DNA from 3 places in the Streptomyces sp. NPDC006687 genome. Region 2 is predicted to be linked to each of the others. Evidence: riboswitches for the same ligand, from Rfam matches in the RefSeq annotation. Region 2 holds a riboswitch; each other region holds the start of a gene.

Region 1 (3,942 bases), 210 kb from region 2:
CCCGTCCGGGTCGAGGCCGGCCGTCGGCTCGTCCAGGATCAGCACCCGCGGGGCCATCGCCACCGCGCCCGCGATCGCCGCCCGCTTGCGCTGCCCGTACGACAGCAGGTGCGTCGGGCGCTCGCGCAGCGCGGTGATGTCCAGCGCGGCCAGCGCGGAGTCCACCCGCTCGCGGACCTGCTCCAGCGGCAGGCCCAGGTTCATCGGGCCGAAGGAGACGTCCTGCTCCACGGAGGCCGCGAAGAGCTGGTCGTCGGGGTCCTGCACCACCAGCTGGACGGTGGTGCGCAGCCGGGTCAGCCCCCGCCGGTCGTAGGACACCTCGGCGCCCTCCAGCCGCAGCACGCCCGGGGCGGGCCGCAGGCCACCGCTCAGCAGCCGCATCAGCGTGGTCTTGCCGCTGCCGTTGCGGCCGAGCAGCACCAGCGCCCGCCCCTCGGCGATCGTGAAGTCCACGCCCAACAGCACCGCCGGGCCGTCCTCGTACGCGTACCCCGCGCCGGCCAGTTCCACCAACGGGGTCACAGCCCCAGCTCCTTCAGTACGAGGGTCCCCGCGACCAGGACGGCCAGCAGGGCGGCGGCGGCCGCCAGGAACCGCCGGGACAGCCGCGCCGGAGGCACCAGCACTCGCAGCGCGCCGTCGTAACCGCGCCCCGCCAGCCCCTCCTGGAGCCGGGCGGCGCGGTCGAAGGCCCGGACGAACGAGGTCGCCGCGAGCCCGGCCACCGACCGCCACGCGGCCGCCCGCCCGGCCTGCCCCAGCCGGGCCGCCTGGGCCCGTCGCACCTGGGACAGGGAGTCCAGCAGCAGGAAGCCGATCCGGTACATGACCAGGGCCACGTCCACCACCGGCGCCGGCACCCCGGCCCGTACCAGCCGGGGCAGCACGTCCGAGACGGGCGTGGTGAAGGCGAACAGCAGCACCCCGAGGGAGGCGGCCGAGGTGCGCAGCAGCAGGTCCATCGCGTGCCGGGGCCCGTCCGGGGCCGGGGCGAGGAGCCCGTCGGGGCCGCCCACCGACACCAGCAGCGGCAGCGCCCCGGTGACGCAGAACCCCAGCGGCACCCGGAAGGCCCGCCACAGCTGCCGCCCGGACACCCCGGCGGGCCCCAGCAGCACGGCCAGGGTCGCCGCGGCCACCAGCGGACCGCCCGGCCACGGCGGCAGGGAGACCGCGGTGACGGTCAGTCCGAACCCCAGCAGGGCCTTCTCCAGCGGATGGCGGCCCCGCCAGCGGCTGGAGTGCGCCGCCACGTCGATGGGCAGCACCGGCTACGGCTCCCGCGTGGGCTCGACGGTGGCGGCCTCCGCCTCGGCGCGGGCCTGCGCGGCGCCTTGGCGGCGGCCCTTGCGGACCCCGAAGTAGTACGCGAGCACGCCCGCGCCCAGGGCCGCCTGGAGGGCGAACAGCGCGGACTCGATCTCGCCCGACGGGGGCTCGTACAGGGGGGAGAACCAGGGCTCGTAGTCCGGCTTCAGTTCGGTGATGGCCGACTCGGCCTGGGCGTCGGCGCCCGCGAAGGGCTCCTTCTTGCCCTCGCCGAGCCCGAGCGCGAGCGGAAGCACCGCGAGGGCCGCCACCAGGAGCAGCAGCAGGGTGTTGATCTTGGCGTTCCTGGTCATCGCGCGGCCGCCTCCTGCCCGGCGGGCTTCCCGGTCAGCTTCGCGACGCCGAGCCGCACCAGGTCGGAGGTGCTCGACTGCATCAGCAGCCGCATCACGAGCACCGTCAGCAGCCCCTCGCTGACGGCGAGGGGGATCTGGGTGAGGGCGAAGATCCCCGCGAACTTCTCCAGGGAGCCCAGGAACCCGCTCGCCGGGTCCGGGAAGGCCAGCGCCAGCTGGACGGAGGTGACGCAGTAGGTGACCAGGTCGGCGAAGAAGGCCCCGAAGAAGACGGTGACCATCAGGGGGGCGCCGGAGCTGCGCAGCAGCCTGTAGACCGCGTACCCGGCCCAGGGCCCGGCGATGGCCATGGAGAAGACGTTGGCGCCCAGGGTGGTGAGCCCGCCGTGCGCCAGCAGCAGGGCCTGGAACAGCAGGGTGATCGTGCCGAGCACCGCCATGATGGGCGGCCGGAAGAGGATGGCGCCGAGCCCGGTCCCGGTGGGGTGCGAGCAACTGCCCGTCACCGAGGGGATCTTCAGGGCGGACAGGACGAACGTGAAGGCTCCGGACGCCCCGAGGAGCAGCGTGCTCTCCGGGTGGGACTTCACCTCGCGGGTCAGGGCGCGTACCCCGTGGACGACGAACGGGGCGGACGCGGCGCCCCAGGCGGCCGCGTGCAGCGGGGGCAGGAACCCCTCGGCTATGTGCATGAGTTGGGAGACCTCTCCAGCACCTCGTGGATGGACGTACGCGCCCCGGCCGGTCTCCTGGCTGACGGGTACTGCCGCCCCGGCTCCGCCTTCCCGGGGCCGTCCGGTCTCCCGTACGGTCCCAGTGGCTCCCGCGAGGGGTGGAGCTGGACTTCCCGATCACAGTGGCGAGGGCCGCACCGGTTTCCCACCGGTTTCCCGAACACCAAGGCCAGCTGACCCTAGTCGCCCGCACGGACCGGTATCAACCCGGACCGATCCGGCCCCTCGGACGAATGGATTCCGCTTCGCCCGCCCGGACGGGTGCCAGCGCTGGCGGGGCGCGGACCCGGCCCGCAGAGTGGGGGCGTGGCCGACTACGACTACTCCGACCTGTCCGCCGTCTACGTCAACTGCACCCTGAAGCGCTCGCCCGAGACCAGCAACACCGAGGGCCTGATCTCCCGGAGCCGCGCCGTCATGGAGTCGGCCGGCGTCCGGACCTCGCTCATCCGTGCCGTCGACCACGACATCGCCACCGGGGTCTGGCCCGACATGACCGACCACGGCTGGGACACCGACCAGTGGCCGGTCCTCTACAGCCAGATCATGGACGCCGACATCCTCGTCCTGTGCGGACCGATCTGGCTCGGCGACAACAGCTCGGTCATGAAGCGGGTCATCGAGCGGCTCTACGCCTGCTCGTCACTGCTGAACGACAAGGGCCAGTACGCCTACTACGGCCGGGTCGGCGGGGCGCTGATCACCGGCAACGAGGACGGCGTCAAGCACTGCGCCATGAACATCCTCTACAGCCTCCAGCACCTGGGCTACGCCGTACCGCCGCAGGCCGACGCCGGCTGGATCGGCGAGGCCGGGCCGGGCCCCTCGTACCTGGACCCGGGCTCCGGCGGCCCCGAGAACGACTTCACCAACCGCAACACCACGTTCATGTCCTGGAACCTGATGCACCTCGCGGCGCTCCTCAAGCGCGCCGGGGGCTTCCCCGCCCACGGCAACCAGCGCTCGGCGTGGGACGCCGGCTGCCGTTTCGACTTCCCGAACCCCGAACACCGCTGACCGGGACGCGTCAGCAGGTGGCCGGATGCGGGAAGTCCACCACGAGCCGCTCGGGCGCGTGCAGGACGGAGGCGGTCCAGGTGGGCGGGGTGTCGAAGGAGGCCCCGAAGGTCACGTACCCCTCGAAGTCACCGGTCAGTGCGATGCCCTTGAGCTTGCTGAGACCGGTCTGCTGGAGCTTGGGGCCCTGGTAGACGTTGGTGCCCGTGTCGTCGTGACCGGCGGCGGGGTGCAGGCGGATCTCCAGGAAGTACCGGCCGGGCAGCGGGACCGGCTTGCCGGACCCGTCGTAGACCAGCTCGGAGACGGGAGTGACGGTGTAGGGGGGCACGGAGCCCTGGAGGTCGACGACGAACCGGTCGTACGCGCAGTGACCGCCGTAGCGGGCGTTGACGACGAGCGGGGTGGTGGAGCGGACGGCGGCCGGCGCGGCGGCCGAGGCCGGGGCGGCGAGCGCGAGGGCGGCGGTCAGCACGGCTCCTGTGGCCAGGGCCGTGATCCGGCGGCGGTGCGGCTGGTGACGCATGAGGGCGTCCCCCCGATCCTGTGAGACGGGGACTGGC
Region 2 (3,942 bases):
GCCGAGCTTCTTGAGTTCCTCCACCAGGTAGGCGTTGACCTGGAGGAACTCACCGCTGAGGGTCTCGCGCTTGAAGAGGTTGGAGACCTGCGGCTCGATGCACTCGTACACGCCCGCGATCGAGGCGATGGTCGCCGTCGGGGCGATGGCCAGGAGCAGGGAGTTGCGCATGCCGGACGTGGCGATCCGGGCGCGCAGGGCGTCCCAGCGCTCGGGCCAGTGGCGCTCGGTCTCGTAGTGGTCCGGGTGCAGCACGCCCTGGGCGGTACGGGTCTCGGCCCAGGCCGGGAGCGGGCCGCTGCGCTCGGCGAGGTCGCAGGACGCCTCGTACGCGGCGAGCATGATGCGCTCGGCGATCTTCGTCGACAGGGCCTTGGCGGCGGGGGAGTCGAAGGGCAGGCGCAGCTTGAAGAAGACGTCCTGGAGACCCATCGCGCCCAGGCCCACCGGACGCCAGCGGGCGTTGGAGCGGCCCGCCTGCTCGGTCGGGTAGAAGTTGATGTCCACGACGCGGTCGAGGAAGGTCACGGCGGTGCGGACGGTCGCGTCCAGGCGCTCCCAGTCCATCTCCCCGTCGGCGACGAACGCGCCCAGGTTGACGGAGCCGAGGTTGCAGACGGCCGTCTCGCCGTCGTTGGTGACCTCGATGATCTCCGTGCAGAGGTTCGAGGAGTGGACCACCGTGCCGGGCAGCGCGGTCTGGTTCGCGGTCCGGTTGGAGGCGTCCTTGAAGGTCATCCAGCCCTGGCCGGTCTGCGCGAGGGTGCGCATCATGCGGCCGTACAGGTCACGGGCCGGCATGGTCTTCCGGGCGAGCCCGGCGGCCTCCGCCTTGAGGTAGGCGGCGTCGAACTCCTCCCCGTACAGGTCCACCAGCTCGGGGACGTCGGAGGGGGAGAACAGCGACCACTGCGCGTCGGCGTTCACGCGGCGCATGAACTCGTCCGGGATCCAGTGGGCCAGGTTGAGGTTGTGCGTACGGCGCTGGTCCTCGCCGGTGTTGTCGCGGAGCTCCAGGAACTCCTCGATGTCCGCGTGCCAGGTCTCCAGGTAGACGGCGGCGGCGCCCTTGCGGCGGCCGCCCTGGTTCACGGCGGCGACGGAGGCGTCGAGGGTCTTCAGGAACGGGACGATGCCGTTGGAGTGGCCGTTGGTGCCGCGGATCAGCGAACCGCGGGCGCGGATGCGGGAGTACGACAGGCCGATGCCGCCGGCGTGCTTGGAGAGGCGGGCGACCTGGTGGTAGCGGTCGTAGATGGAGTCCAGCTCGTCCAGCGGGGAGTCGAGGAGGTAGCAGGAGGACATCTGCGGGTGGCGCGTACCGGAGTTGAACAGGGTCGGCGAGGACGGCAGGTAGTCCAGCCGGCTCATCAGCGTGTACAGCGAGGCGACTTCCTCCACGGCGCGGACGGAGTCGTCCTCGGCGAGGCCGCAGGCCACGCGCAGCATGAAGTACTGCGGGGTCTCGATCACCTGGCGGGTGTGGGGGTGGCGCAGCAGGTAGCGGCTGTGCAGGGTGCGCAGGCCGAAGAAGCCGAAGCGGTCGTCGGCGCCGTCGGCGAGCGCGTGCTCGACCAGGGCGTTCAGGCGGGCGGCGTGGGCGGCGACGAACTCGGCGGTGCGGTCGGCGATCAGGCCCTCGCGGTGGCCGACGGCGACGGACTCGGAGAAGGAGGTCGCGCCCTGGCCGGCGGCCTCGTCCGCGACGGCCAGCGTCAGCAGACGGGCGGCGAGGCGGGAGTACGCCGGGTCCTCGGAGATCAGCCCGGCCGCGGCCTCGGTGGCGAGCCCGCGCAGCTCGGCCTCGTCGGCGGCGGCGCTGCGGCCGCGCAGGGCGGCGGCGGCGACCCGGCCCGGGTCGGTGTCGGGGAGGTCGGCCGTGAGCTCGGTGAGGGTGCGCAGGAGCGCGGCCCCGGGGCCCTCTGCTTCGGGGTGGTCGGACTCGGCGCGCGGAGCGGCGGGCGCGATGGTCACGGGGGAGCTCTCCCTCACTCGGCCCGGTCATCGGCGGAGCGGGGCGCGAGCGGGCGCATACGGGCGCGCGACAGAGCGCGTTCGGCACCGCATGGCATCCACCGGCCCAACCGCGAGGCCCGGACGAATCGACACCCCGGTTCGGTCGATCCGGGGGTACTGCCGGCAGGTCTTCGGACTCGCGGATACGCCGATCGGCGTACGTCACACCGTTGCGGGACAGTTCCGGATTCCCACCGGATTCCCCTGCGGCGGCAGCAGCCCTGAGCATACATGTGGGGGCGACCCGATGCGGTAGCCCCCACATGTTGTGTCGGGTGCGTGCGGAGCGTGTTGCCGCCGCTCCAGCCGGTACGCGCCCCCGAGTTGGCGCCGGGCCGTAGGGGGGCGTCCGCCGGGCGGTATCGCGCAGGTGCGCCGGGCAAGGCGAAGGGCCCCGCCGTCCCGGTGGGGACGGCGGGGCCCTGGCGCGCGGTCAGCAGCAGCGGAAGCCCTCGCGGGGGTCCGCCTCGCGGGCGTCCGTGCGGGCTCGTTCGAAGGCGCGGCGGGTGAGGACCTCGGCCCCGGGGTCGTGGGCGCGGGCGTGGGCCACGTAGCGGTCGTAGGCGGCCTCGCCGGAGAACTCCCGTATGTAGTACCGCGCCTTCGCCAGCGCCGCCCGGACCCCGCCGCTCATGCGACCGGTTCCTTCACCCGGCCGCCGCCCCCGTCGAGACCGGCCGCCGCCAGCTCGGCCTTCTCCTCGGCCGTCGCGAGCAGCCCCGCCGGGGCGACGATCTTCGACTCGGTCCAGGGGACCTCGCTCAGCCGCACCGACGCCGGGTCGGACACGGCCTTGAAGCAGGTCCGGGCCGCGTCCAGCAGGACGATGATGATCAGCGCCGCGAAGAGGGCCGAGAGGACCCCGTCGACCGTGGCGTTGGTGACCACGGTGTGCATCTCGTCCATGTTCTTGGCCGGCGGCAGCAGCTTCCCGGAGTCGATGCCGGTCTGGTACTTGTCGCGCTGCGCGAAGAAGCCGATCTTCACGTCGTCCGAGAAGACCTTCTGGTAGCTCGCGGTCAGTGTGACGGCCACGTCCCACGCCAGCGGAACGGCCGTGACCCAGGCCCACTTGAGCCGGCCCGACTTGACCAGCAGCGTGGTGCACACCGCCAGGGCGACCGCCGCGAGCAGCTGGTTCGCGATACCGAACAGCGGGAAGAGCTGGTTGATGCCGCCCAGCGGGTCCTTGACGCCGACCCACAGGAAGTAGCCCCAGCCGCCGACGACCACCGCGCTGGCCAGCCACACGCCCGGCTTCCAGCTGACGTCGCGGAAGGACTTGTGCACGTTGCCCAGGGTGTCCTGGAGCATGAACCGGCCGACGCGGGTGCCCGCGTCCACCGTCGTCAAGATGAACAGGGCCTCGAACATGATGGCGAAGTGGTACCAGAACGCCTTCATCCCGGCCCCGCCGACCACCGAGGAGAAGATCTCCGACATCCCGAGTGCGAACGTCGGCGCGCCGCCCGTACGGGACAGCAGGGTGGTCTCCTCCACGTCCTTGGCGGCCTGCGCGAGCGCGTCGGGGGTGATGGCGAAGCCCAGGTGGCCGACCGCGGCCGACGCGGACTGCACGGTGGTGCCGATGACCCCGGCGGGGGAGTTGACGCCGAAGAACAGACCGGGCTCGATGATGCAGGCGGCGATCACGGCCATGACGGCGACGAAGGACTCGGTGAGCATCGCGCCGTAGCCGATGACCCGGATCTGCGTCTCCTTCTGGATCATCTTCGGCGTGGTGCCGGAGGCGACCAGGGAGTGGAAGCCGGACAGCGCCCCGCAGGCGATGGTGATGAAGACGAAGGGGAACATCGACCCGGCGAAGACCGGGCCGTCGCCGCGCGTGGCGAAGTCGGTCACCGACGGCATCTTCAGCGTGGGCATCGCGACGACCACGCCCACCGCCATGAGGGCGATCGTGCC
Region 3 (3,942 bases), on a different contig from region 2:
CCAGGTGGATCATCGCGTCGGCGCCGAAGCCGCCGTCCGCCGCGGCCGCCTGGATCCAGCGGTACGCCGCCAGGTAGTGGTGCGAGGGCGGCAGGTCCGGGTCGTGGTAGATCGCGATCGGGTTCTCGCCGAAGCCGCGCGGAGGCTGGATGAGGATCAGGAGGTTGCCGCGGCGGAGCGCGGCGAGGACGATGTCGCCCTCGGGGTTGGCGGAGCGGTCGACGAACATGTTGCCGGGGGCCTCGCCCCAGTGTTCCTCGACGCTTTCGCGCAGCTCGGCGGGGAGTTCGGCGAACCAGCGCTTGTAGTCGGCGGCGGCGATGCGGACGGGGTTACGCGCCAGCTGCTCCTCGGTGAGCCAGTCCTGGTCGTGGCCGCCGGCCTCGATCAGGGCGCGGATCAGCTCGTCGCCGTCACCGGAGACCAGGCCGGGGATGTCGGCCGCGGGGCCGAAGTCGTAGCCGGCGGAGATGAGGGTGCGCAGGAGTTCCACCGCGCTGGCCGGGGTGTCGAGGCCGACCGCGTTGCCGATGCGGGAGTGCTTGGTGGGGTACGCGGACAGGACGAGGGCGATCCGCTTGTCCTGGGGGGCGATGTGGCGCAGCCGGGCGTGGCGCACCGCGATACCGGCGACGCGGGCGGCGCGCTCGGCGTCGGCCACGTAGGCGGGCAGGCCGTCCTCGTCGATCTCCTTGAAGGAGAACGGGACGGTGATCAGCCGGCCGTCGAACTCCGGCACGGCGACCTGGGTCGCGGCGTCGAGCGGGGACAGGCCCTCGTCGTTCTCCTCCCAGTTGCCGCGCGAGCCCGTCAGGCACAGGGCCTGGAGGATCGGCACGCCGAGGCCGGCCAGGGCGCCCGCGTCCCAGGACTCGTCGTCCCCGCCCGCGGAGGCGGTGGCGGGACGGGTGCCGCCGGCGGCGAGGACGGTGGTGATGACGGCGTCCGCCGGCTCCAGGGCCTGGAGCAGCTCCGGTTCGGGGGCGCGCAGGGAGGAGACGTAGAGGGGGAGCGGACGGCCGCCCTTGGCCTCGATGGCGTCGCAGAGGGCGTGGACGAAGGCCGTGTTGCCGCTCATCTGGTGGGCGCGGTAGTAGAGCACCGCGACCTGCGGGCCGGTCGCCTCGGTGGCCGGACGCTCCAGGGGACCCCAGGTGGGGGAGGCGGCCGGGGGCTCGAAGCCGTGGCCGGTGAGCAGGACGGTGTCGGACAGGAACCGGGCCAGCTGGCCGAGGTTGGCCGGCCCGCCGTGGGCGAGGTAGCGATGCGCCTCCGCGGCGATGCCGATCGGGACGGTGGACGCCTCCATCAGCTGGGCGTCCGGGGCCTGTTCGCCGGTCAGGACCACCACCGGGCGGGTCTGGCCGGGGGCGAGGAGCACGTCCAGGCCGTCCTGCCAGGCGCGCAGGCCGCCGAGGAGGCGGACGACGACCAGCTCGGCGCCGTCGAGGAGGCCGGGGAGGTCGTCGAGGGGCAGCCGGGAGGGGTTCGCGAACCGGTACGGCACGGGGCCGTCGGCGGTGTTCGCGGCGCGGGCGCTGAGCAGATCGGTGTCGGACGTCGACAGCAGCAGGATCATGCGGCGGCATGCCTTCCTCGGGGTTTCCGCGCCCCGGGCAGTGAGGACAGCGGGAGTTCCTGACTCACCGCGCGGAGCGTTCCGCGGGGCTCACAGTGGCGGGACCGCGCCGGAATCGCACCGGGCTTCCTCCCATGTCGCCGTCCTCGGCGGTGACGGGCCGAGTGGTCCGCCGGAAGGTCATCTTAGGTGGCCTTTTCCCTGGCCGGGAGGTGGGGGTGCGTGTGGTCGGGGCGCGGTGCGGCGCCGTTGCCGGGGCTCTGCCCCGGACCCCGCGCCTCAAAACGCCGGCGGGGCTGGATCGGGGCGTGGGTGGGGGGTGTGAGGGGTGGTGGTGCGGGCGGGGTGCCGCGCCGTTGCGGGCTCTGCCCCGGGGCCCGCGCCGCGAACGGGGGGCGGGGCTGGATCAGGCGTGGTGGGGGTGTGGTGCGGCGGCGTTGCGGGCTCTGCCCCGGGGCCCGCGGCTCGAACGCCGGTGGGGTTGGATCCGGCGGGGGGTGTGGGGTGGTGTGGTCCAGCCTGGGTGCGGGGGCTCTTCCTCGGGGTCCGGGCCCCAAGCGCCGGCCCGGGGCTGGAGTTCGGCGGAGGTATGGGCCGAGCACCGGGCCGAGTTGGTGTGGGGTGGCGGCGGGAACGGGGGAGGTGTGGGGCTGTGGACGGTGCGCCTGTGCTGGTCGGGGTGGTGACGGACACAGGTCCGGGTCGCGGGAATCGTGGGTATGCTCGCGGCCATGCCGCCCCAGCCCCCTTCCGCCGCATCGCGGGACGAACCCGTCATACGTGACCGCGGCGACGCCTGCCCCGGCGCGCTGCGGCTGCACGCAGCCGATGACGGGTACCTGGCGCGCGTCCGCATCCCCGGCGGGCTGCTCACCGTCCCGCAGGCCGCCGCACTCGGGCTCGCCGCCGACCGGTTCGGGGACGGGCACCTCGAACTCACCTCGCGCGGCAACGTCCAGCTGCGCGGCCTCGCCGACGGCTGCGGCGGCGGGCTCGCGGAGCTGCTGGGCGGCGTCGGGCTGCTGCCCGCGCCCAGCCACGAGCGGGTGCGCAACATCGTGGCCAGCCCGATGGGCGGGGCCCATGTCGTGCGCTGGGTCCGCGAACTGGACCGCCTGCTGTGCGCGAGCAGCCGGGCGGCGGACTTGTCCGGACGGTTCCTGTTCGCGCTGGACGACGGGCGTGGCGACGTCGCCGCCCTGGAGCCGGACGTCACTGTGCTGGCCCACTCCTCCACGGGCCCCGGCTCCGGCCCGGGCGCGGGCCCCGACGGCGAGCCCCGGCCCCGTCCCGGCGCGGAGACTTCGGCCGGTCCCGCTACGGGGACGGCGGCGGGTCCCGCTACGGGGACGGCGGCGGGTCCCGGCGGGGGTACCTCGGCGGGTCTCGGCGCGGGCACTTCGGCCGGTTCCGACTCTGGTACCTCGGCCGGTCCGGGTGCGGGTACTTCGGCAGGGCCCGGCGCGGGGACCGCGGCTGGGCCCGCCACGGGTGCTGCGGCCGGTCCGGGCGCGGGTACTTCGGCCGGGCTCGGCGCGGGGGCCTCGACCCGTCCCGGTGTGGTTGCCCCGGCCGGGCCCGGCGCGGCGACCTCGGCCGGTCCGGGCTCGGACCACGCGTCGGGCTTCGGCTTCCGCCCCGGCGCTCGGCCGGGGCCTGGTGCCGGGGCGGGGGGTGCGGACGGTTCCGGGCGGGTGTTGGTGCGGCTCGGGGCCGGTGTGGGGGCCGTGGAGGTGGGTGGTGGTGATGCGGCCCGGACCGCGTTGGCCGCCGCCGAGTACTTCCTCGACGTCGCCGACGACGCCGGGACCCGGGCCTGGCGGGTGGCCGAACTGCCCGTCGGGCACCGCCTGGACGAGCGGGAGCTCGTGCTGCGGCTTCGGGGCGCGGGGATCGAGGCGGTGGCGGTGCCCGAGGTGGAGTGGCCGTACGCCGAGCCGCCCCGGCCCTGGGGGGCGTACGGCGACGGGCTGTGCGTGCTGCCCCCGCTCGGGCGGCTCAGCTCCGCGCAGTGGCGGGTCCTCGCCGAGGCCGCCGACGACGGCGACGGCGACGGCGACGGCGAGCTGCGCGTCACCCCCTGGCGCACCGTCATCCTGCCGCGCGCCGGCGCCGAAGGCCCCGCCCGCATCGAGGCGGCCGGCCTCGTCCTCGCTCCCGCCAGCCCCTGGCAGTCCGTCACCGCCTGCACGGGCAAGCCCGGTTGCGCCAAGTCCCTCGCGGACGTACGCGCCGACGCGCGTGCCGTCGTAGAACAGACGGCCGGTGGCCTGCCCGTCCACTGGTCCGGCTGCGCCCGCCGCTGCGGGCACCCGCGCGGCACCGCCTGGGTGGACCTCGTCGCCACCCCCGACGGCTACGCA

The links. A riboswitch is a leader RNA that binds a small molecule or an ion and turns the genes downstream of it on or off. The one in region 2 is predicted to bind cobalamin.
Region 1: it holds a riboswitch for cobalamin, as region 2 does, so the genes downstream of both, ABZ716_RS01170 (energy-coupling factor ABC transporter permease) here and ABZ716_RS02105 (ribonucleoside-diphosphate reductase subunit alpha) in region 2, are expected to answer to the same signal.
Region 3: it holds a riboswitch for cobalamin, as region 2 does, so the genes downstream of both, cobN (cobaltochelatase subunit CobN) here and ABZ716_RS02105 (ribonucleoside-diphosphate reductase subunit alpha) in region 2, are expected to answer to the same signal.

Annotation. Positions count from the first base shown of each region.
Region 1 is NZ_JBEYJJ010000001.1:255,008-258,949, reverse strand. Features, by position in the region: gene ABZ716_RS01185 (ATP-binding cassette domain-containing protein) at 1-525, opposite strand, end outside; gene cbiQ (cobalt ECF transporter T component CbiQ) at 522-1,271, opposite strand; gene ABZ716_RS01175 (energy-coupling factor ABC transporter substrate-binding protein) at 1,275-1,625, opposite strand; gene ABZ716_RS01170 (energy-coupling factor ABC transporter permease) at 1,622-2,320, opposite strand; cobalamin riboswitch at 2,350-2,545, opposite strand; gene ABZ716_RS01165 (flavodoxin family protein) at 2,669-3,379, shown strand; gene ABZ716_RS01160 (hypothetical protein) at 3,390-3,905, opposite strand.
Region 2 is NZ_JBEYJJ010000001.1:466,570-470,511, reverse strand. Features, by position in the region: gene ABZ716_RS02105 (ribonucleoside-diphosphate reductase subunit alpha) at 1-1,974, opposite strand, end outside; cobalamin riboswitch at 2,121-2,255, opposite strand; gene ABZ716_RS02100 (YbdD/YjiX family protein) at 2,450-2,650, opposite strand; gene ABZ716_RS02095 (carbon starvation CstA family protein) at 2,647-3,942, opposite strand, start outside.
Region 3 is NZ_JBEYJJ010000010.1:181,686-185,627, reverse strand. Features, by position in the region: gene cobN (cobaltochelatase subunit CobN) at 1-1,579, opposite strand, end outside; cobalamin riboswitch at 1,612-1,769, opposite strand; gene ABZ716_RS15710 (nitrite reductase) at 2,311-3,942, shown strand, end outside.